DNA from 3 places in the Rhizobium sp. 862_C5_N1_2 genome. Region 3 is predicted to be linked to each of the others. Evidence: predicted binding sites of a transcription regulator. Region 3 holds the regulator's gene; each other region holds the start of a gene.
The links. Region 3 encodes LexA, which represses DNA repair genes until DNA is damaged. Its sites were predicted from a motif close to TGTTCNNNNTGTGTTCNG; they were not measured.

Region 1 (7,702 bases), 2.6 Mb from region 3:
CCGCCGAGAATGTTGCGCGCCAGTGGCAGCTTTCGCGCGACGACCAGGATCAATTCGCCGTCAGCTCGCAGAACAAGGCGGAGGCAGCGCAGAAGGCCGGCCGCTTTGTCGACGAGATCATCCCTTACGTCATCAAGACACGTAAGGGCGACGTTACGGTCGATGCTGACGAATATATCCGTCACGGCGCCACGCTCGAGGCGATGGGGAAATTGCGCCCGGCCTTCGACAAGGACGGCACGGTTACGGCCGCGAACGCGTCCGGCCTCAACGATGGTGCCGCTGTGGCGGTGCTGATGAGTGAAGCGGAGGCAGTCCGGCGCGGCATCCAGCCGCTCGCTCGCATCGTTTCCTGGGCAACGGCAGGTGTTGATCCGCAGATCATGGGCACCGGACCGATCCCGGCTTCGCGCAAGGCGCTCGAGAAGGCCGGCTGGTCGGTGAACGATCTCGATCTCGTTGAAGCCAACGAGGCCTTCGCGGCGCAAGCCTGCGCCGTCACCAAGGATCTCGGGTGGGATCCGTCGATCGTCAACGTCAACGGCGGGGCGATCGCGATCGGCCACCCGATCGGCGCCTCCGGCGCGCGCGTTCTCAACACGCTGCTGTTCGAAATGAAGCGCCGCGGTGCGAAGAAAGGTCTTGCCACGCTTTGCATCGGGGGCGGCATGGGTGTGGCCATGTGCTTTGAAGCGCTTTAAATAGCATACGATCCATGTTTGATTGAAGATCCCGCCACGCGGCGGGGCGAAAAACAAAAGGGGAGCGGAACATGAGCAGAGTGGCTGTGGTCACTGGGGGTACACGCGGCATCGGCGCGGCAATATCCATGGCACTGAAAAACGCCGGATACAGGGTCGCGGCCAGCTATGCGGGCAACGACGAGAAGGCCAAAGCCTTCCATGATGTCACCGGCGTTCCGGTGTTCAAATGGGATGTTTCGGATTACCTCGCCTGCGGCGAGGGAATTGCCAGGATCGAAAGCGAGATCGGGCCTGTCGAAATCCTCGTCAACAATGCCGGCATCACCCGCGACGCGATGTTCCACAAGATGACGCAGCAGCAGTGGCACGAGGTGATCAATACCAACCTCACCGGCCTGTTCAACATGACGCATCAGGTCTGGACCGGCATGCGTGACCGCAACTTCGGCCGTATCGTCAATATATCGTCGATCAACGGGCAGAAGGGCCAGATGGGCCAGGTGAATTATTCGGCGGCCAAGGCGGGCGATCTCGGCTTCACCAAGGCGCTGGCGCAGGAAGGGGCAAACAAGAACATCACCGTCAACGCCATTTGCCCCGGTTACATCGGAACGGAAATGGTGCTTGCCGTGCCGGAGAAGGTGCTGAATGAACGCATTATTCCGCAGATCCCCGTCGGCCGTCTCGGCGAACCGGAAGAGATCGCGCGCTGCGTCACCTTCCTCGTCTCCGACGATGCCGGCTTCATCACCGGTTCGACGCTGACGGCCAATGGTGGGCAATACTTCGCCTAGGCAATTCCATTCCTCGAGTCGGTAATACGGATTATCGGCAGATTCAAAGCGATGACGCGCCGGGAGACGCGCCATCGCTTATTTCATTTGCTGGATCAAAACCGGCGGTCGGTGTTTGGATGTCGCTGTTTCCGAACTCTGGCTGGGACTTTGGCGAGCGAGCGGTCGCCGCTGCTGAGGGCTGATATCGCGGTCGTCAGGAAAGCCGATGCGATGAGAGCGGCGACGAGGGAATTCAGGAAAATCTGGATCATGGAAACGTTCCTTTCCGGTGCGCCGGGCGGCTCTGCCTGTCCGTTGCGCTCGTGAAGGAGATATGGGCCTGCCCGTCGGGCGGCGGTAGATTTGACTTTCGCAACCGAGTGTCAACGACTCGTTGACGGGTGTGAGCGGCAAAGAAAACGGGCGCCGAAGCGCCCGTCGGGAGTCCGATATGCCTTTGCCGATTAGCGGCAACGAGCCTCGTAGCGGCGGCCGTAGCGGTCGCGATAGACGCAGTAGCCGCGGCGTTCGACCGAATGACCGATCAGAGCACCGGTCAGACCGCCTGCAACGGCGCCGACGGCTGCGCCGCCCCAGCTGTTGGTGACGACACCGCCAATGACCGCACCGGTGCCGGCGCCGATCGCCGTACCTTGCTCGGTCGCCGTGCAGGATGCCAGAGCGCCGACGAGCGCACCAATAAGAACAATCTTCTTCATCATGTCGTAACTCCCCAGGTTTGTAGGCCTTTAGACGCGGCCCATGAGTACAAGGATAATGATAATGACGAGAACTAGCCCCAAACCGCCAGAAGGTCCATAGCCCCAGCCACGGCTGTAACCCCAATTCGGCAGGGCTCCGATCAGAAGCAGAATAAGGATAACAAGAAGTATCGTGCCGAGCATAGTGTGTTCCCTTCATTTCATCTGCAATTCGAATGGACGAGAAACACTTATTGGCGATTTTTGTTCCCGGCTAAGCTCTCGAAATGTGACGAAACCTTGTTTGCGGTTTTCTGAGGAGCATGGCCGCTTTCACGAACGGTCGGCAGCATCGGTCGAATTCGACCATCCCGGGAAATCACCCCTATGGTTAAAAACTCCTTTAAATACAATATGTTGCGGTGAACAAAGCGGGAAAATCGTGATGTCGCCGATTCGTCAGCGATTCGTTCCCTCTTTGATCAACGCCTGCACTCGGCACCCGTATCGGCTGCCGCAGTTTAACGCGATCTGAATCCGGCTCCCGAAAGATTAATGCCGGTGCGATGAGGTGGAACGAAGGCCCCTGCCGCCGATCCGCATCTAGCGCCCGGACCTGAAGCTGCTACCAGATGTGGCCGTGAACGAAAGGCGAAAACGACGGAGTCAGCGATTCGTCTCCGATTCGTTCCGGCTTTGGTCGAGAGGTTAATTTCGGGCGGATTTTCGCTTGTTCAAGATCAGGCGGGAATCGGTCACTCACGATAGCGAAAATACGAACAAGAGAGAGTCTCACGATTCAGCATCTAGTGGGAAAAAGTGATTCAAAATCAACACTTAGCCGTGAACAAAAGCTGAATCAGCTGGAGTCACCGATTCGTCGCTGATTCGTTCTCACGCTGTTCCGAATCGGCAATTCGGGCGCTCCACGGGACTCGCAAAGGTCGTAATCCCCGAGGCATTTTGAAATCTGCCCTTGCGTTTGCGGCGGCAGCTGTCCATGTGTTCACTGGCTTCCATCGAGGAGCCGAGATTTTCCTGGGGCCACCCGCCTCATTTGCATGGACTCATGACTCTGACTTCGCAGCCGATGATTCTGAGTGGGCGCGGTGTGACCGCGGTGCTCGGGCCGACCAATACCGGCAAGACCCATTATGCCATCGAGCGCATGGTTGCGCACGGGACGGGCGTGATCGGCCTGCCGCTCCGGCTGCTAGCGCGCGAGGTCTATACGCGGGTGGTGGAGAAGGTCGGCGTGCAGAATGTGGCGCTGGTCACCGGCGAGGAAAAGATTTCGCCGCCCAATGCGCGTTTTTCCGTCTGCACCGTCGAAGCGATGCCGCGCGAGACTAAGGCCGCCTTCGTCGCGATCGACGAGGTGCAGCTCGCCGGCGATCTCGAGCGCGGCCATATCTTCACCGACCGCATCCTGCATCTTCGCGGCCGAGAGGAAACGCTGCTGCTCGGTGCGGCGACGATGCGGCCGATTCTGCTGCAGCTGCTGCCCGGCATCAATATCGTCGAGCGGCCGCGGCTTTCGCATCTTTTCTACGCCGGGCAGAAGAAGATCACCCGGCTGCCGCAGCGTTCGGCCATCGTCGCCTTCTCCGCCGACGAGGTCTATGCCATCGCCGAGCTCATCCGCCGGCAGCGCGGCGGCGCCGCGGTCGTGCTTGGCGCGCTCAGCCCGCGCACCCGCAATGCGCAGGTGGCGCTCTATCAGGCAGGCGACGTCGAATATCTGGTGGCGACCGATGCGATCGGCATGGGCCTCAACCTCGATGTCGATCACGTTGCCTTCGCCCAGGACCGGAAATTCGACGGTTACCAATTCCGCAATCTCAATCCTGGCGAACTCGGCCAGGTCGCCGGGCGCGCCGGGCGACACGTGCGGGACGGGACCTTCGGCGTCACCGGACAGGTCTCGCCCTTCGACGATGAGCTGGTGCAGCGCATCGAGGGGCACGAGTTCGACAACGTCAAGGTTTTGCAGTGGCGGACGACGGAGATGGACTTCTCCTCAATCGCATCGCTGCGCGCCAGCCTTGAGGTGGGACCGCGCGTACCGGGGCTGACGCGGGCGCTGCCTGCGGTCGACCAGCAGGCGCTGGAACAGCTTTCGCGCTATCCCGAGGTCATCGATCTCGCCGACAGGCCGGCGCGCGTCGAAAAACTCTGGGAGGCTTGCGCGCTTCCCGACTATCGGCGTATCACCCCAGCACAACATGCCGATCTTATCGCGACCCTCTTTTCCGATCTCGTCCGCTATGGCACGGTGAACGAGCAGTTTCTGGCGGAGCAGGTTCATCGCTCCGATCGAACAGATGGGGAAATTGACACGCTTTCGGCGCGAATCGCGCAGATAAGGACCTGGACCTACGTTTCGAATCGGCCCGGTTGGCTTGCCGATCCGACACACTGGCAGGAAAAGACGCGGGAAATCGAAGATCGATTGTCCGACGCGTTACATGAAAGGTTGACGAAACGCTTTGTTGATCGCAGGACATCTGTGCTCATGAAGCGCCTGAGAGAGAATGCGATGCTGGAAGCTGAAATCAGTGTGAATGGCGATGTCTTCGTTGAAGGACATCATGTAGGGCAGTTGAGCGGATTCCGTTTCACGCCGGTGGCGGGAACGGACGGACCGGATGCCAAGGCGGTTCAGGCTGCGTCGCAGAAGGCGCTCGGGCTCGAGTTCGAAGCCCGCGCGGCGCGGATGCATGCCGCCGGCAACAGCGATCTGGTGATCGGCTCGGACGGTTTGATCCGTTGGCTGGGCGACCCGGTGGCGCGGCTTTCGGGCAGCGATCACATCATGCGTCCGCGCGTGATCCTGCTGGCCGACGAACAACTGACGGGCAATGCCCGTGATCACGTCGCCGCCCGCATCGAGCGCTTCGTCAATCATCATATCAGCACGGTGCTGAAGCCGCTCGATGATCTGTCGCGCGCCGAGGACCTGCAGGGTCTCGCCAAGGGGCTTGCCTTCCAGCTCGTCGAGAATCTCGGGGTGCTCTTCCGTCGCGACGTGACCGAGGAGGTGAAGTCGCTGGACCAGGAGGCCCGTGCCTCCATGCGCCGTTACGGCGTGCGTTTCGGCGCCTATCATATCTTCGTTCCGGCACTTCTGAAGCCGGCGCCTGCCGAGCTCATCACGCTGCTCTGGGCGCTGAAGAATGACGGTCTCGACAAGGCGGGTTATGGCGATCTCATTCCGGTGCTTGCCGCCGGCCGCACCTCCGTCGTCACCGATCCGAGCTTCGAGCGGATGTTCTACAAGCTCGCCGGCTTCCGTTTCCTCGGCAAGCGTGCCGTGCGCATCGACATTCTGGAAAGGCTTGCCGATATCATCCGACCGCTGCTGCAATGGAAGCCCGGTCAAAACAACCGTCCGGAGGGCGCCTATGACGGCCGCCGCTTCACGACGACGACGGCGATGCTGTCGATCCTCGGTGCGACGCTCGAGGACATGGAAGAAATCCTCAAGGGTCTCGGCTATCGCGCCGATGCCGTGAAGGCGGAAGAGGCATCAGTACATCTTGCGACGCAGGATGCGGCCTCAGTGCCTGCTGCCACTGCGGAAACGCCTGCGGAAGAGACAGCCGAAAAGGCCGATCACGACGATGCCGACGGAGCGGCGGAAGAGACTGCTGCCGAAGCGTCTGCAACCGAGACGGCTCCGGCGGTTGCTGACGCGCCCGTAGCCGAAGCGGTCCAGACCCCCGCTCCGGTCGAAGCGATCGAGACATCGGCTCCGGTGGAAGCGTCTGGGGAAGCGGTGTCCGCTCCCGAGGAAGCAGCACCTGCTGCTGGGGAAGCAGCACCTGCTGCTGGGGAAGCCGGCGAGCCGGTGGAACCGAAGCCGGTTCTTCTGTGGCGTCTCGGCGGCCGCAACGACAATCAGCGCCAGGCGCGCGGCGGGCATGGCGATCGCCGTGGCGGCCAGGGTCAGGAGCGCGGTCAGAACCAGGAACGCGGCGACCGCAATCGCCGGCCCGGCGGCGGTGAAGGCGGCGAGGCCAATCGCGGCGGCGACGGCCGTGACAACAATCGCCAGAACCGCGGCAAGGAAGGCGGCGGTCGCGATGGCGGCCGGCCGCAGCAGGCAAGGGGCGACCGCAGCAACCAACCACGGGGCGACCAGCCGCGCGGCGACCGGCAGGACCGTGGCGATCGCAAGGATCGCGGTGACCGCAACGATCGTAACGACCGCAACAACAATCGCGGCGGCTCGCAGCCGCTGCGCTTTGAGGCCAAGCCGCCGCGCAAGGAGAAGCCGATCGATCCGGATTCGCCTTTCGCCAAGCTCGCGGCCCTCAAGGAGCAGATGAAGAAGTAGTCATGAGCGGGGAGACACAGCCGACAAGCGGTTCGCGCCAGCGCATCGACAAGTGGCTGTTCTTCGCGCGCATGGCGAAGTCACGCTCGGTGGCGCAGAGCCATATCCAATCAGGCCATGTGCGCATCAACGGCGAGCGCTGCAGCCAGCCGAGCCAGATGGTCAAGCCGGGTGACCGTATCGAGCTGACGCTGGAGCGGCGCGATGTCGTTCTCGTCGTGCGCCTTGCCGGCGAGCGGCGGGGGCCCTACGAGCAGGCGCGCCTGCTTTACGACGACCAATCCCCGCCGCCCGATGAGGCAAAACGTCTCACGCCTTACGAGCAGGCAATCCGGGCGACCGGCACCGGCCGTCCGACCAAAAAGGAAAGACGTGCAATCGACAGGCTGATGTCGGACGAGGATTAGAAAACTCTGTCTGCGGCGGCGGCTTTTGCAGATCGTTTATCCTTGAAATCCGGCGATAAAGCCGATACGTCACTGACAACCTGCCGGAAGCGTGCTTGCCTCCCAAGCCTGCTCACGCTTTTCCTCCGGCACGGGGATAGGCGCGACGTTCCAGGTTGCCCGGCCCCATCCGCATGGAAATCCTGGAGTTCTTCATGACCTATGTCGTGACCGACAATTGCATCAAGTGCAAATACACCGATTGCGTGGAAGTCTGCCCTGTCGACTGCTTCTATGAGGGCGAGAATTTCCTCGTCATCCATCCCGACGAATGCATCGATTGCGGCGTCTGCGAACCGGAATGTCCCGCCGAGGCGATCAAGCCCGATACCGAGCCGGGCCTCGACAAATGGCTGAAGATCAACACCGAATATGCGACGATCTGGCCGAATATTACGGTCAAGAAGGAGCCGTTGCCTGAGGCCAAGGAAATGGATGGCGAGTCCGGAAAATTCGAGAAATATTTTTCCGAGAAGCCTGGTTCCGGCGATTGAAACAGTGTCCACATTCGGTCGCCGGATTCGGGCGACCGCGGGCCGAAACGTTGTAAAAGCTGCGTGAGGCATATGGGTGACATGTGTTGCCCGCATGACTCAAGCGAAGCAAATTATTGATTTCCTCATATTTTTATGATAGGTTTCTGTTACTGTTCCATTTGTGGCATGACGCATGCCCAAAACCATCACGAAAGCAAAACCAATCCGTACGCGGTTTCCGTGACATATCAACGCTTTGA
Region 2 (7,702 bases), 1.2 Mb from region 3:
GCGCGCTTTTGACCCGCATGTCCGGTTCCGGCGCCACCTGTTTCGGCATCTTTGCGACCATGGCTGCTGCCGAAGATGCGGCGGCAGCTCTTCACGACGAGCGGCCCGACTGGTATTTCCAGGCGACGGAAACGGTTTCGGGAGGCGCATGATGGCAGGTCTGGACGAAAAGCGGCCCTTCATCGCGGTCGGCATTGCGGTTCTGACGATCTCAGATACGCGCACGCCGGAGACAGACAAGTCAGGCGACACGCTGGCGGCGCGGATCACAGAGGCGGGCCATAGGTTGGTCGACCGGGGAATCGTGCCTGATGATCGCGCGGAGATTGCCGCGCGGGTGAAGGCCTGGACTGACAGAGAAGACATAGACGTGGTCATCACCACAGGCGGCACCGGCTTTACCGGCCGCGACGTGACGCCCGAGGCGCTGGAGCCTTTGTTCGAAAAGCGGATGGACGGCTTTTCCGCCATCTTCCACCGGATCTCCTACGAGAAGATCGGCACGGCGACGATCCAGTCGCGCGCCACGGCAGGCGTTGCCAACTCCACCTTCATCTTCGTGCTGCCGGGCTCGCCCGGTGCCTGCCGGGATGCCTGGGACGGCATTCTGAAAGGACAGCTCGACTACCGCAGCGCGCCGTGCAATTTCGTCGAGATCATGCCGCGTCTGGACGAACACCTGAAACGCGGCGCGACGAAGTAGGGCATGGTTGCCCCTGGCGAACCAGGGGCATTCACTATGTGGCCAGGCCCGGCAAGACGGGCATGGTGTCCCAGCTATCACCCGACAGCAGAACGCAGCTTATGCCGTGAACATCCGTGACGATGAGGGTCCAGGTGCCGCTTTCGGCGGCATAGACCTCCAGAATGGCGTTCTCGTTGATCAGTCCGACTGCCGTGAGCTTTTCGGCGAAGTTTTTGTCCAGGAAATTGACGATTTCGGGTCGGCCTGCGCAACTGCGCATCATCTGCGATGCTGCCGAATGCGGATGCGCGATCACCAATGTCGGCAATATGACGGCAATGAGGCCGTAGATCATACTGCGTACCATGACGCACCTCCTTTCGCCGGAAACCGGCAGAAGAGGAGATTTTCGCTGACCTGTTCTGCCGTTCACCGGCATTCCATGGCCATTCCGTTGCGAAGCGAGGCGCTTCGACGGCGCCATGTTCGAATTATAGCGCGAAATCCTATTGGGCGCCATCTTTTGCTCATGGAGAGGTTTGCGGCACCTACCGTGCAGCGCGGGCAACCCAGGACGGAATCAGTTCGCTCGCGAGTTTGCGCGGCTTCTGGCCCTTGACGAATTCGGTAAGCCGCATCCCGCTTTTGGCGATGGCGAGCGCCTGCTTCTTCGGCAGGAGAAAGCCGAGTTCCAGCGGCGGCACGGCACGGCCGACACGCTGGAAGAACGGGCGCCTGTAACCACGCGAGGCGGTGAAGCGCGCCGGCAGCTTGTTCAATGCGACATATTCGGCGATCTCATCGATCCAGCCGGCCTGAGGTCTCGCGCCCGGCTCGACGAAGAGCAGCCATTCGCCGCGGGCGGAGCGGACGATGTCCTTGATATCCCACTGCGAATGGAAGCGGCAGCCGGCGGCGTCGGCCACCCGCGAGGTGCCGTCGCGCGAGCCGTGATCGAGCACGACCACATCGCTCACCAGCCCCTCCACCGCGCCTGCCACCAATACCGATAAGGTCTGCGCCAGCTCAGATTCCTGATCCTGACATTCGAGAACAACCGTCAACATTGACCATTTATAATGCGCCGCACAAATTTTTGCCAGCACCGTTTTCCTCATTTTGTTCTTGCATTGTTCTCGTTTTGCAGATAGGAATTTAATCAGCAGAACGGGCGGAGGCGATGGCTTTCCGCCACGGGAGAATCCGATGAGAGAGCAGTCCCTGGCAGGGCAGGCCGCATTCGCGCCTGCCAATACGGCAGATATTGCCGATGCGATGATCGTTTCCTCCGGTCTGAGAGTCGAGGTCGATCGGCGGCGTGGACGTGGGGCGGGGCTGAACCCGACAGGTCGGTTCGAGGCGCTGCAGCGGGAGACCGTCGACGATGGCTGGCAGACGTGGGAAGAGCTGCCGCCCTTCAAGACAGAAGTGCAGGTCGAGAAGCCGCGCACGGCAATCACCCGCAACGAATCGCCGGACATTCCCTTCGACCGCTCGATCAATCCCTATCGCGGCTGCGAGCACGGATGCATCTATTGTTTCGCCCGGCCGACACACGCCTATATGGGGCTTTCTGCAGGGCTCGATTTCGAAACGAAGCTCTTTGCCAAGCCCGATGCGGCAAAACTCCTGGAGCGGGAACTCGCCAAGCCCGGCTACAAAGTGCGAGTGATCGCGATCGGCACCAATACCGATCCCTATCAGCCGATCGAGAAGGAATGGCGCATCATGCGCGGTATTCTCGAGGTGTTGAACAAGGCGAACCATCCGGTATCGATCGTCACCAAGTCGGCGATGATCCTGCGTGATCTCGACATTCTGCAGGAGATGGCAGCTAAGAACCTGGTGCGCGTCGGCATCTCGGTGACCACGCTGGATCGCAAGCTTGCCCGGACGATGGAGCCGCGTGCCGCCACGCCGCCGCGGCGGCTGGAGACGATCCGCACCCTTGCCGAAGCAGGCGTGCAGACGGCTGTCATGGCCGCCCCGCTCATCCCGGCGCTGAACGACCACGAACTTGAGCGCATCCTCGAATCGGCCAAGGCTGCCGGCGCCGCCGAGGCGAGCTATGTCATCCTCAGGCTGCCGCTCGAGGTCAGCCCGCTGTTTCGCGACTGGCTGCTGCAGCATTACCCCGATCGTTACCGGCATGTGATGTCGCTGGTGCGCTCGATGCGCGGCGGCAAGGATTATGACGCCGAATTCGGCAAGCGCATGAAGGGCGCCGGCCCCTATGCCTGGCAGATCGCCCGGCGTTTTGAAATGGCAGCCCGACGTTTCGGCCTGACACGCCGCAGCGTGCCGCTGCGCGACGATCTGTTCGTGCCGCCCGATGGCAGCGGCGTGCAGTTGTCGTTGCTCTAACCTTTTGTTTTTACGCAATTCCGGACCGAAAACCGCGCCGCACTTTTCCTGGAATTGCCTCTAACCTTTTACGCAATTCCGGACGGGAAACCGCGCCGCACCTTCCTGGAATTGCTTCGAGCTTGCGCATCGGCTCTCGAAAAAACCGCCTGTTTTCGAGCCCGAGCGCAATTCCCGCGGATGGCCCTGACCGCCACCATCCGCCGGAGCGTCCCCGGCCGCCGCCCTGATCCGGGGACTTGCGGGCAATCGGGTTGGCGTGCGAGGTTCAGCCGCATGAAACCTCGCACGTCACCCGATTCTCCCCTGCTTTTCGACACGGTTCCGCTCGTGCCGGATTTCCGGCTGGAACTCAAAGCCCGCAAGGCCGGCCACTGGCCGGTTGCCGGTGCCGACGAGGCAGGCCGCGGGCCGCTGGCGGGACCGGTCGTTGCTGCTGCGGTCATCCTTGATCCGCGGCGCATCCCTGAGGGTCTGAACGATTCCAAGCAGCTTTCGGCGCAACGGCGCGAGGAACTGTTCGTACAGATCCTGTCGACGGCGACCGTCTCGATCGCCTCCTCCAGCTCGACGCGCATCGACGAGACGGATATCCGCAAGGCAAGCCTCGACGCCATGCGCCGAGCCATCTGCAGCCTCGCCATTCCGGCAAGCTACGTGCTGACCGACGGGCTCGATGTGCCGCCCGGCCTTGATTGCCCCGGGCAGGCCGTGGTCAAGGGTGATGCCCGCTCGGTCTCGATCGCCGCCGCCTCGATCGTCGCCAAGGTGACGCGCGACCGGATGATGGCACGAGCGCATAATGTATTTCCGGATTACGGTTTTGCCGCGCATGTTGGCTATGGCACGGCGCAGCACCGCGCCGGCATCGAGAGGCACGGCCCCTGTTCCCTGCACCGGATGAGCTTCAGGCCGTTGCGAAAGGTCGAGGATGGTCCTGAGACGGACGAGCTGCTTTCCGAATAGGCCATTCAAAAAAAGCCAAGCAGAAGAAAAAACCGCTCAAACGAAAAGGCCGGGACATTCCCGGCCTTTCCTCTCAATCTTTTTCGAAGCGCTCAGTTGAGCCGCGTCTTGACCTGGCCGACGGCATTGCCGAAGAGCTCGGACTGAACCTTGGCATCGGCCTGCTTGGCAAGCACGGTTTCTGCGGCGGCGATCGCCAGATCGACAGCAGCGGAACGTACCGCCTTCATCGCTTCGGCCTCGGCCTGCTTGATCTTCTGCTCGGAGAGCGCCGTGCGATTGGTGACGAATTCTTCCGTCTTCTTCTTCGCTTCAGCAGTCAGCATTTGGGCTTCGCGCTCGGCGGCGGCAACGATATGGGCCGCCTCGGCTTCCGCTTCCTTGCGCTTGCGCTGGTATTCGGCGAGCAGGTGCTGGGCCTCTTCGCGCAGACGCTTGGCTTCGGCCAATTCGTTGCGGATCTGGTCGGCGCGGTCGTCGAGCGACCGTGCCATCATGCCCGGAACCTTCAGGTAAACGACCAGCGCCAGGAAGAGGACGAGGCCGACAAAGGCGAAGAAAGTCGCGTCAAAGGCAAATTCCATCGATCAAGCCTCCTTCTTGGCAGCCGCGACGGCGGCAGCGACATCGGCCTTGGCAACGGTGCCGCCGATCAACTGATCGACAACGGCAGCCGCCGTCTCCTCGGCAATGGTGCCGACGTCGGCGAAGGCCTTGGCCTTGATCTCGCCGATGCGGAGCTCGGCAGCCTTGATCTTTTCCGACAGGCTCGCCTCGACAGCGCGACGATCCTCTTCGGCCTTGGCCTTAGCGGCGTCTCGGGCGGCGGCGCCGATCGCGTTGGATTTGGCGCGGGCAGCGGCCAGTTCACCTTCATAGGTCCGGACGGCGGCGTCGGCTTCCGCCTTCAGGCGGGCTGCCTCTTCCAGATCCTGGGAAATACGCGTGTGACGCTGATCAAGGATGGCCCCGATGCGCGGCGCGATGACCTTTTGCATGAGCAAATAGAAGACGCCGAACGTGATCACCAGCCACAGCAGCTGGGACGCGAAGGTCGTCGAATCGAAAGGCGGGAAAGGGCCGCGGGCGTGTTCGCCTTCGGCAACACCAGTCTCGGTATGGACCTCGCCTGCGGCCGGAGCGGCGTGCGCATCCGTACCCGTCGCTGCCGCCGGTGCTTCCTCAGCGTAAGCCGGGGTCACAAAAAACATGCTCACCTCCAGGTGGACTGCAAATGCAAAGGATCACGGCTTGCGGTCGCAGGCCGTGATCCATCTATTCGCCGATATCAGACGGCGAAGAGGAGGAGGAGAGCGACGAGCAGCGAGAAGATGCCCAGAGCTTCCGTAACGGCGAAGCCGAATACCAGACGGCCGAACTGGCTGTCAGCGGCAGACGGATTGCGCAGAGCGCCGGAGAGGTAGCTGCCGAAAATATTGCCGAGGCCGAGAGCCGTACCGGCCATACCAAAGCAAGCCAGGCCTGCACCGATGTACTTTGCTGCTTCCGCTTCCATGTTGAACTCCTTTGAAATGGTTGTTGCGGCGAATGACTGACGCCCTTTGACGTCGATGTCGTTATCCTTAGTGCCCGCCCGGATGGATTGCGTCGTTGAGGTACATGCAAGTCAGCACCGCAAAGACGTAAGCCTGAAGGAAGGCGACGAGGAACTCGAGACCGGTCAGGGCGACGGTCATGATGAGGGGAAGAACGGCGCCGCCGACACCGACAGCACCAAGGGCTCCGAGCGAGGCGACGAAGCCTGCGAACACTTTCAGCGTGATGTGACCGGCGAGCATGTTCGCAAAAAGACGAACAGAGAGTGAAATCGGACGGGACAGGAAGGAGATGATTTCGATCGTGACGACCAGCGGCAGCAGAACGCCCGGCACGCCCGAGGGCACGAAGACATTCAGGAAGTGGAAGCCGTGCTTATAGAAACCGTAGACGAGAACCGTACCGATAACCAAGAGCGCCAGCGCGAAGGTGACGATGATCTGGCTGGTGACCGTGAAGAAATACGGGAACATGCCGAGCAGGTTCGCCGTCAGAACGAAGGTGAAGAGCGAAAAGACCAGCGGGAAGAACTTCATTCCCTGCTTGCCCGCGCCTTCCTTCAGCATGTTGGCGATAAACTCATAGGACATTTCCGCGACCGACTGCGAACGGCCCGGCACGATGGCGCGGTTCGAGGTCGCGAAATAGAGGAAGCCGACGGCAACGGCAGCCGAAGCGGCCATGAAGAGCGATGCATTGGTGAACGAAAAATCAATTCCGCCGATTTCGATCGGCACAATCTTCTGGATCAGGAACTGATGAGTCGGATCGTTAGACACCGCTTGTTCTCTCTCGTTGGCCCGCAGGACGCGGGGTCATTGCACTGGACCGGAACCGGTCCTTATTTCTTGTCGTCCTTGTCGTCCAGGGGATGGGCCACCACCCCCGCAGAACGCAGCACGTTCAGAACGCCGGCACAAAATCCGAGAAGCAGAAGAACAATCAAACCCCAAGGCGCCGTGCCAACAAAACGGTCGAGGAGATAGCCAAGCAGAGCACCGACGACGATTGCGGAAATGAACTCGCTGGAAAGCTTCATCGCCTGGGCATAACCTTTGCGGCTTACCTCGGCGCGGGCTTCCCTAGCCTCGTCTTCTCCCGTCTCGACGCCCTTGGTCGCGAGTTTCGCTCCCAATTGCGCACGGCGCTTTTCAAGACTTTCCTCGCGGTCGTCCGCCATGGATCTCTCCTCGTCTGCCCGTCGCCCGCACTCCCGCTACCCCGGTCATTCGGACCCCGGACACGAAGGTTGAGACCCTTCCGGCCCGTTCTGAAGTCGCGCGCAACATAGTTTTAGGGATTAGCATAGTCAAGGCGTAGACAGCTTCTGTCCAGCGAGAAAATAATTCTATCAAATCAAAGAGATAAATCGACTCCGGATCGATCGCGCAAATTCGACGGAAAGAATCCGCTTTTCCGGGCCGGAAATCTGCTTGCCCAAGCGATTTATCTCAACTCCAGCCGCCGCCATAGGTGCGATAGAAGACGTGAAGACCGATGCGACCGACCTTTTCCATGGTCTTTGCCCATTTCGGTCTGACATAGACGGCATGATAGTGCGTCGCCGAGCCCACCTGCGGCAGCCAGATCTTGCCTGATGTCACCGCCATCGCCACATCGCGGGCGACTCGCCAGTGATATTCGGAGTTCACCCTGTCCTTGATGCTGTCGCAGGCGAAGGAAAACTGGCAGCGGTTGCGCCAATCCTCGTTCTGGTAGACGACGCCGCAGATGGTCTTCGGATAGGAAGGGTTGCGGACACGGTTGAGGATGACCTGGGCGACGGCCGCCTGGCCCTTCACCGATTCTCCCCGTGCCTCGAAATAGATGCCGGAGGCGAGGCACTGCTGTTCGCGGGCGGAGAAGACGCTCGGCGCCAGCACGCTTGCGGCCCAGGCATGATCGCGCGGGCCGATCTCCGGAACGAAGCGGCCGCTGTCCGGCTCGGCCAGGATGGAATCGAAGGGCGATTGGCGGGCATAGTCAGGTGTTGCCGGCGCATAGGCTGTGGCCAGCACATCGGCCTTGTTGCTGGTGACGAGGCTTGCGAGCATTGCCGGCACGCCATTATCGGTCACAACAGGCTGCGTCTTATAGAAAGATGTGGCGATCTGGATTTCCTTGCCCTGG
Region 3 (7,702 bases):
GTTTTCGGCGTCGATGCCGCCGATCGCGTCGAAGATCTCGGTGTTGGCGGCTTCCACCGCCTTTTCGACACCCTTGCCCAGGTAGCGCTTGCCGCCGTCGCGCAGTTCGACCGCCTCATGCGCGCCCGTCGAGGCGCCCGAGGGAACGGCCGCGCGGCCCATGCTGCCATCTTCGAGATAGACATCGACTTCGACGGTGGGGTTGCCACGGCTATCGAGAATCTCGCGGGCGATGATATCGGTGATTGCAGTCATGGGTTCTTCCTGCTCGGTGGGTGGTGATAAGTCGGTTCGAAACCTGTCTTAGTCGAAGGCGTGCAAATTACAATGCTGCAATTTCCAGCCTTCGAACCAGCGTTTGGATCTCGCCTAAAGCGCGTCGCGATCTTTCAGATTCGCTTGCCACGCTTTAGGTCTTTGGCTTTCCGCATGTCGTTGTCGCAAAACCGCTGCACACTTTTTCGCGACATGCCTATAGCACGATCATGTCAGGCTGTTGAACGTCAAGCCTTGGCGACCGCATCGAAGGCAAGCAGCTTTTCAAGCAGCCGCGGCATGTCCTCGAGATAGACCATGTTGGGGCCGTCGGAAGGTGCATTGTCGGGGTCCTGGTGGGTTTCGACGAAGACGCCGGCAATACCGGCAGCCACTGCTGCGCGCGCCAGTGTTTCCACGAATTCCCGCTGACCGCCGGAGGAATCGCCCTGCCCGCCCGGCTGCGCAACGGAATGGGTGGCATCGAAGATAACGGGCGCGCCCATCGCCGCCATGATCGGCAGCGAGCGCATGTCGGAAACCAGCGTGTTATAGCCGAATGAGGCGCCACGCTCGCACAGCAGCACGTTCGGATTGCCGCTGGCGTTGAGCTTCTTCAGGACGTTCTTCATATCCCAGGGAGCGAGGAACTGGCCCTTCTTGACATTGACGACGCGGCCGGTCTTGGCGGCGGCGATGAGAAGGTCGGTCTGGCGGCAAAGGAAGGCCGGGATCTGCAGGACGTCGACGACCTTTGCCACCTCCGCGCATTGCTCGGCGGTATGAACGTCGGTCAGGACAGGAAAGCCGAATTCCTTCTTGAGGGCGGCAAAAACCTCCATGCCCTTTTCGATCCCGATGCCGCGTTCAGCCGAGAGCGAGGTGCGGTTCGCCTTGTCGAAGGAGCTCTTGTAAACGAGGCCGATGCCGAGCTTTGCGCAAAGCTCTTTCAGCGTGCCGGCAACCATGAAGGCGTGGTCGCGGCTCTCCATCTGGCAGGGACCGGCAATCAGCGACAGCCGGCCGGTATTGGAAAAGGTCACCTGGCCTTGGCCTTCGCCGATCTTGACTTCGGAATTCGTCTCAGTGCTCATCGTGTCTCCTCGAAGGCGAAGAGCGTGCCCTGCCCGGGCGCGGGCTTCACCAGAATGCGATTGTTCTTGCGCGTGTATGTCACCCCGTTAGCAGCCAAATGCGCTTCTGTCACGGCAAGATCGGCGACAATGAAGAGGATTGCCCGGCCACGCAGGCCGCGATCGGCGGATGAGCCGGCGATCTCGAAATAGGCTTCTAGCCCTTCCGGCGTCATCAGACTGATTTTCGCGTTCGAAGCAGCAACATTGACGCCAAAACCGGTTTTCTCGACTGCCGCCTGCGCCACGGCAAGGCCGACGAAGGCTCCGAAAGCGGCAGCATCAGGCGCGCAGAGCGCGATCTCGGCAATGCCGGTGACGCCATTGGCATGCGTCTCCAGCGCGCCGCGGTCGGCCGGCAGCGGATTGACGCGTTCGACGCTGAAAAGGAAGAGATCGGGCGCTCGCAGGTCGCCGGCAAAAGCCAGCTTGAAGCCGGCGATGCTCTCAGAACCGTCCGGCATCGTCATCGGCCGGGTGAACTGCAGCATCTCGCCGGCGCTCGATCCGTTGCCGACGAAGTTCTGATGATCGACGCCGGCATCCTTACTGCCGAAAGCAAGCCCCGAAAGCCCCTCCTCGCCGCAGCGGAAGCGGAAGGCCCGGTTGCGGGCCGTGAAAACATTGCCTTGCCGCGCTGAGGCCTCGCTCTCCTCGACACTCGCAATCCCGAGCGGCTCCAGATAGGTCTTGTCGGCAAAAAAGACGCAGGCGTTTTCCGTTCCGAAGGGATGGCGTGCATCGGCGGCAACGGTGAAGCCGAGCTTGCCAAGCCTCTCGCGCGCCAGATCGATATTGACGACGGGCAGCACCACATGATCCAGCGGGTGCGGCTTGGCGGAACGCTCGTTCATGATATCCCTCCTGGAAACGGCAAGAGATGTGCGATGGCGCGCCCCTCAATGCAAGAGATGTGTCCCAATCCGGCGAATGAAAATAAAAATCTCAACGAGTTGGCGCCAAGTTTTACGGAAATTTAGCTACTTGCGGAACACATATGGAACATATAGTGTCTGTTCTGGATTTGTTTCAATCACGAGGTCACAACGTCGATGCTCACGCGCAAACAACAGGAGCTTCTCCTTTTCATTCATGAGCGCATGAAGGAATCCGGCGTTCCGCCATCTTTCGACGAAATGAAGGATGCCCTGGACCTCGCTTCCAAGTCCGGGATTCACCGGCTGATTACGGCGCTCGAGGAACGTGGCTTCATTCGCCGCCTACCGAACCGCGCCCGTGCGCTCGAGGTTATCAAGCTTCCGGAGGCCTACAGCCCCAGCATTCAGCCCCGGCGGGGCTTTTCGCCCAGCGTCATCGAGGGCAGCCTTGGCAAGCCGCAGCCGGTCGCCACTCCTGCTCCCGCAAAACCCGTCGCCGACAACGGCAACTCGGTCTCCGTGCCGGTCATGGGCCGTATCGCCGCCGGTGTTCCGATCTCGGCGATCCAGAACAACACCCACGACATCGTCGTTCCGGCCGACATGCTCGGTTCCGGTGAACATTATGCGCTCGAGGTCAAGGGCGATTCGATGATCGACGCCGGCATCTTCGACGGCGACACCGTGATTATTCGCAACGGCAGCACCGCAAGTCCTGGCGACATCGTCGTTGCTCTCGTCGACGACGAAGAAGCGACACTCAAACGCTTCCGCCGCAAAGGCGCCTCGATCGCGCTGGAGGCGGCCAACCCGGCTTACGAGACCCGGATTTTCGGGCCGGACCGCGTCAAGGTTCAGGGCAAGCTCGTCGGCCTCATTCGCCGCTATCACTGACATCAGGCAGTCCGGATTCGGCAAAACTGTTGCTGCGCCAGTCATAGGCGCGATGCCGCATCCATGGCCGCGACAATGCATCGAATGCGGTTGCGACCTCCAGGCCGGCGTCGGCGAAGCGCAACTCGACGGAGCCGGTCCTGCGCAGCGTTTCGCCGGTGAAGAGCGTCGCCCCTGAGCGGCAGCTGTTGAAGCGCAGGCGGACCGACGTCACGACGATATCGGCCGCGTCGCATGCCGGACCGAGATAGGCGGCATTGTCGATGACAGCAACGACATGACCATTGCCAAGCCTTGATGTGCACCAGGCCTTCTTGACGCAGGAAAAGCGGTTGGCTTCACCGGCCGCTGCAGCCGCCCGCATCGCCGACCTTGCTTCGTTCTGCTGATCGCGGGAAAGCCTGACGCGGCGGTCTTCTCCCTCCGGCGGAATAACAGGACCATCCAGCATCTTCGGCGGGTGATGCGTCGGCAGGACCAGCGCTCTCTGCCACTGGTCGAAGATGAAATCCGGCGGTCTTTCACGGTTGGAAGCCATGGCCCCCGCCTCGACGATTGCGACGAGACCACCATCCTCCGAAATCGCCAGATCCGGCGGCCGGGGAACCGGCTGAAGCAAGAGGACGAGCGTCGACACCGCGATGATCGATGTGCCGATATGGCGCAGCCGGGTGCGGAGCAGCGTCAGCAGCAGAAAGCCTGCGACGGCGATCGCGAAATACCAAGCGGGCAAGCGGCCGATGCCGATGTCGCCACCCCAGCCGGACACCGTCTTTGCGATCGCGATCACCAGATCGAGGCCGAATCCGACGACCTTCCAAGGCAAAACGTCCAGACCGAAAGGCATGAGCAGCATCGCCAGCAACCCGGCCGGCATGATGATGAAGGAGATGATCGGCATCGTCGCGAGGTTTGCCGGCAGGCCATAGGCAGTCAGGCGATGAAAATGCTCGATCGAAAACAGCGCGGTGGAAAAGCCGCCGATCAGCGAGGTCAGGAAGACGCCGCCGAAGAAACCCGCAACCGTAACGACGGGCCGAAAAATCGGCAGCTTCAGGAAAGCGTTTTCGCGGACGCGCCGGTCCTTCCACAGCTGGTAGCCAGATACCAACGCCAATGTCGCGGCAAAGGACATCTGGAAGCTCGGACCCAAGACCTCGGACGGTGAAATGGCGAGAATGACGAGCGCCGAGAGAGCGACATTGCGCAGGCTGATCGACGGCCGGTCGAAGAAGACGGCAATCAACATGATCGCCATCATGATGAAGGCGCGTTCGGCCGAGACGGCAAAGCCGGAGATCAGGAAATAAGCCGTGACGGCGATGAGCGCGCCGGCAGCGGCGATCTTCTTGGTCGGATAGGCTTGGGCGACACCGGGAAAGAGGCTGAGCAGCATGCGGAAACCGACGAAGAAGATGCCGGCTGACAGCGCCATATTGAGGCCGGAGATAGCGATGATATGAGCCAGACCGGACTGGCGCAGCGCCTCCGTCGTCTCATTCGAGATGGCGCGCCGCTCGTCCGTCACCAGAGCAGCGGCAAAAGCGCCGGTGTCGCCGGGCAGGATCGACCTTATGCGGTCTCCGATACCGCTGCGCAGCCGGTAGAGACCTTCGAGCAGCGCTTCCGTCGTCGATCTGGCCGCTTGCGGACCTGCCTGCAAATCGACCTTTGTCGGCGCACCGTAGAAGAAGCCGTTGGCGCCGATGCCATCGAAATAGGCACCGAAGGAGAAGTCGTTGAGCTCAGGAAGCGCTGGACCTGCTGGCGGCGTCAGCCGTGCCCTGCCGGTTATGATATCACCGATCTCGAAAGGCGCGTCCGCGCCGCGGGCGATCGCGGTTATGCGCCCCGGCGGCCGCTTCACCTCCGGCGCCTCAGTGCCGGTGACGGCAAGAATATAGCGCCACCGCCCGCGACCATCGCCTTCGCGCCGCTCGACACGGCCGGTCACCGTCGTCGTCACTGATGAATCGAGGATCACGGTCGAAGCCCGCCGGCTCTCGAGCTGCGCCGAGACCACGCCGCAGGCGACAAGTGCAAGCGCCAGCAGCGTTGCCCGCAATGCCGCCCGGTTGCGGCTGGCGATGAGAACCGCGACGGTCAGCACCAACAGGCAGAGCAGCGATGCAACGAGCGGGAAGTCCGATGCCGCTAGAAACCAGAAGGCTGAGCCGGCCCCGAGGAAGACCGGTGAGAACAGCAGCAGGCGGCCATGGTCCGCCTCTTCGCCCAGCATGCGCATGCCACCACGCAGCGATTGCAAGGCTACTGCCGGCAGCCGGTGGCGCCACGGTGTCGCCGACTGCGTCGTTGGCGGCCGCGTCACCACGACAGCCGGAGAAAAACCGGCGGAGTCGGCAAGGCCGGCGCCTGCTTCCGGCCGCAATTCGACTGTCGTCAACTCCTGCATGTGCTGCCCAAAGTCACTCGCCCCGACAGGCAGAATGCAACCGCCAATCAAATCCGGCAAGAATAATCGATTGAAAAGTGAGGGAAAATTGAAAGAGCCAAAAGAGCAGTCGAATCATCGGCTTCCGATATGCATGCGGCTCATCGCTGCAGTGCCTAAAAGGTGATACTGCAATGCACAAAATGCCATCACGGTAACTTGGCATTAGCCTCGCGATCATATAGCTATCGGTGAGGACGCTTAACCCCTATGGCGCTTTTATGGCGCCACCGCCATTTCGGAGGATCAGCATGACGGATCAAAGCGCTACAATAAAAATCGGTGACAAATCAGTCGACCTTGCCGTTAAAAGCGGCACGATCGGCCCGAGCGTCATCGATATCGGTGCCCTCTACAAGAACACGGCTTCCTTCACCTACGATCCGGGTTTCACGTCGACTGCATCCTGTGAATCGAAAATCACCTACATCGACGGCGACGAAGGTGTCCTGTTGCATCGCGGCTATCCGATCGAGCAGCTCGCCGAACATGGCGACTTCCTCGAGGTCTGCTACCTCTTGCTTTACGGCGAACTGCCGACCACCGTGCAGAAGAAGGATTTCGATTATCGCGTCACGCACCACACCATGGTGCACGAGCAGATGAGCCGCTTCTTCACCGGCTTCCGCCGCGATGCGCATCCGATGGCCGTCATGTGCGGCTGCGTCGGCGCGCTGTCGGCCTTCTACCACGACTCCACCGACATCACCGATCCGCACCAGCGCATGGTCGCCAGCCTGCGCATGATCGCCAAGATGCCGACGCTTGCCGCCATGGCCTACAAGTACCATATCGGCCAGCCCTTCGTTTACCCGAAGAACGACCTCGACTACGCCTCGAACTTCCTGCGCATGTGTTTTGCCGTGCCTTGCGAGGAATATGTGGTCAATCCGGTGCTTGCCCGCGCCATGGACCGCATCTTCATCCTGCATGCCGATCATGAGCAGAACGCCTCGACCTCGACCGTCCGTCTCGCCGGTTCGTCGGGCGCCAACCCGTTCGCCTGCATCGCTGCCGGCATCGCCTGCCTCTGGGGCCCCGCGCATGGCGGCGCCAACGAAGCAGCGCTCAACATGCTGAACGAGATCGGCTCGGTCGACCACATTCCGGAATATATCGCCCGCGCCAAGGACAAGAACGATCCGTTCCGCCTGATGGGCTTCGGTCACCGCGTCTACAAGAACTATGATCCGCGCGCCAAGATCATGCAGAAGACGACGCATGAAGTGCTTGGCGAACTCGGCATCAAGGATGATCCGTTGCTCGAAGTGGCGATGGAGCTGGAGCGCATCGCGCTCACCGACGAATATTTCATCGAAAAGAAGCTCTATCCGAACATCGACTTCTATTCCGGCATCACGCTGAAGGCGCTGGGCTTCCCCACGACCATGTTCACCGTGCTCTTCGCGCTTGCCCGCACCGTCGGCTGGATCGCGCAGTGGAACGAGATGATCGAGGATCCGGAACAGCGCATCGGCCGTCCGCGCCAGCTCTATGTCGGCGAACCGAAGCGCGATTACATCCCGGTTTCGAAGCGCTGATCGCTTTAAAAGAACCCAAAAGAAAACCCGGTCAGAAACGACCGGGTTTTTTCTTTTTCAGCACGTCGAGAAGGATCTCGGCGGCGTGCTCGCCGGGCGGCTTTTCGGTCTGCATGCGTTGCCAGACGAGATCGTAACCCTCGTTCATTGCCTTCAATTGGAGCGTATCGGCCGACAGCCGCTCCATCCAGCGCGCCAGGCTGGCGCCGCGGACCACCTCGTTCAGATATTCCGGCACGACGGCATAATCGGCGATGATATTGGGCAATGCGCCCGTCCATACCTTGATGCGCTTGGTCAGCAGGCTGATGATCCAATCCGTCTTATAGACGGACACCGTCGGCACGCCGGCAAGGCCGAGTTCGAGGATTACCGTACCGGAAGCCGCCATCGCGGCATCCGCTTCGGCAAAGGCCTTCCACTTCTGCATGGATCCGACCACGACCTCCGGCGGCGTGGCCCAGCCGGCGACGAGACCCTTCACCAGCGCTTCATTGTGCGGCACGGTGGGCAGCAGGAAACGCATCGGGCCGTTGCGGGCGACGAGTT

Region 1: ACD590_RS21735 (helicase-related protein) is a predicted target of LexA. The motif match lies at 3,071-3,088, and genes of this name have one in related genera.
Region 2: ACD590_RS02875 (PA0069 family radical SAM protein) is a predicted target of LexA. The motif match lies at 1,806-1,823, and genes of this name have one in related genera.

What each region holds. Positions count from the first base shown of each region.
Region 1 is NZ_JBPWPT010000001.1:4,406,655-4,414,356, reverse strand. Features, by position in the region: gene ACD590_RS21760 (acetyl-CoA C-acetyltransferase) at 1-701, shown strand, start outside; gene ACD590_RS21755 (beta-ketoacyl-ACP reductase) at 773-1,498, shown strand; gene ACD590_RS21750 (hypothetical protein) at 1,594-1,752, opposite strand; gene ACD590_RS21745 (YMGG-like glycine zipper-containing protein) at 1,945-2,202, opposite strand; gene ACD590_RS21740 (DUF3309 family protein) at 2,230-2,385, opposite strand; gene ACD590_RS21735 (helicase-related protein) at 3,251-6,520, shown strand; gene ACD590_RS21730 (RNA-binding S4 domain-containing protein) at 6,523-6,927, shown strand; gene fdxA (ferredoxin FdxA) at 7,122-7,460, shown strand.
Region 2 is NZ_JBPWPT010000001.1:586,118-593,819, reverse strand. Features, by position in the region: gene ACD590_RS02895 (4-(cytidine 5'-diphospho)-2-C-methyl-D-erythritol kinase) at 1-152, shown strand, start outside; gene moaB (molybdenum cofactor biosynthesis protein B) at 152-703, shown strand; gene ACD590_RS02885 (hypothetical protein) at 738-1,052, opposite strand; gene ACD590_RS02880 (glycosyltransferase family 2 protein) at 1,234-1,752, opposite strand; gene ACD590_RS02875 (PA0069 family radical SAM protein) at 1,892-3,049, shown strand; gene ACD590_RS02870 (ribonuclease HII) at 3,326-4,015, shown strand; gene ACD590_RS02865 (F0F1 ATP synthase subunit B) at 4,108-4,599, opposite strand; gene ACD590_RS02860 (F0F1 ATP synthase subunit B) at 4,603-5,226, opposite strand; gene ACD590_RS02855 (F0F1 ATP synthase subunit C) at 5,304-5,531, opposite strand; gene ACD590_RS02850 (F0F1 ATP synthase subunit A) at 5,599-6,351, opposite strand; gene ACD590_RS02845 (AtpZ/AtpI family protein) at 6,414-6,752, opposite strand; gene ACD590_RS02840 (cell wall hydrolase) at 7,024-7,702, opposite strand, start outside.
Region 3 is NZ_JBPWPT010000001.1:1,766,352-1,774,053, reverse strand. Features, by position in the region: gene eno (phosphopyruvate hydratase) at 1-255, opposite strand, end outside; gene kdsA (3-deoxy-8-phosphooctulonate synthase) at 504-1,349, opposite strand; gene ACD590_RS08990 (VOC family protein) at 1,346-2,242, opposite strand; gene lexA (transcriptional repressor LexA) at 2,441-3,160, shown strand; gene ACD590_RS08980 (ComEC/Rec2 family competence protein) at 3,141-5,573, opposite strand; gene gltA (citrate synthase) at 5,864-7,153, shown strand; gene lpxB (lipid-A-disaccharide synthase) at 7,185-7,702, opposite strand, start outside.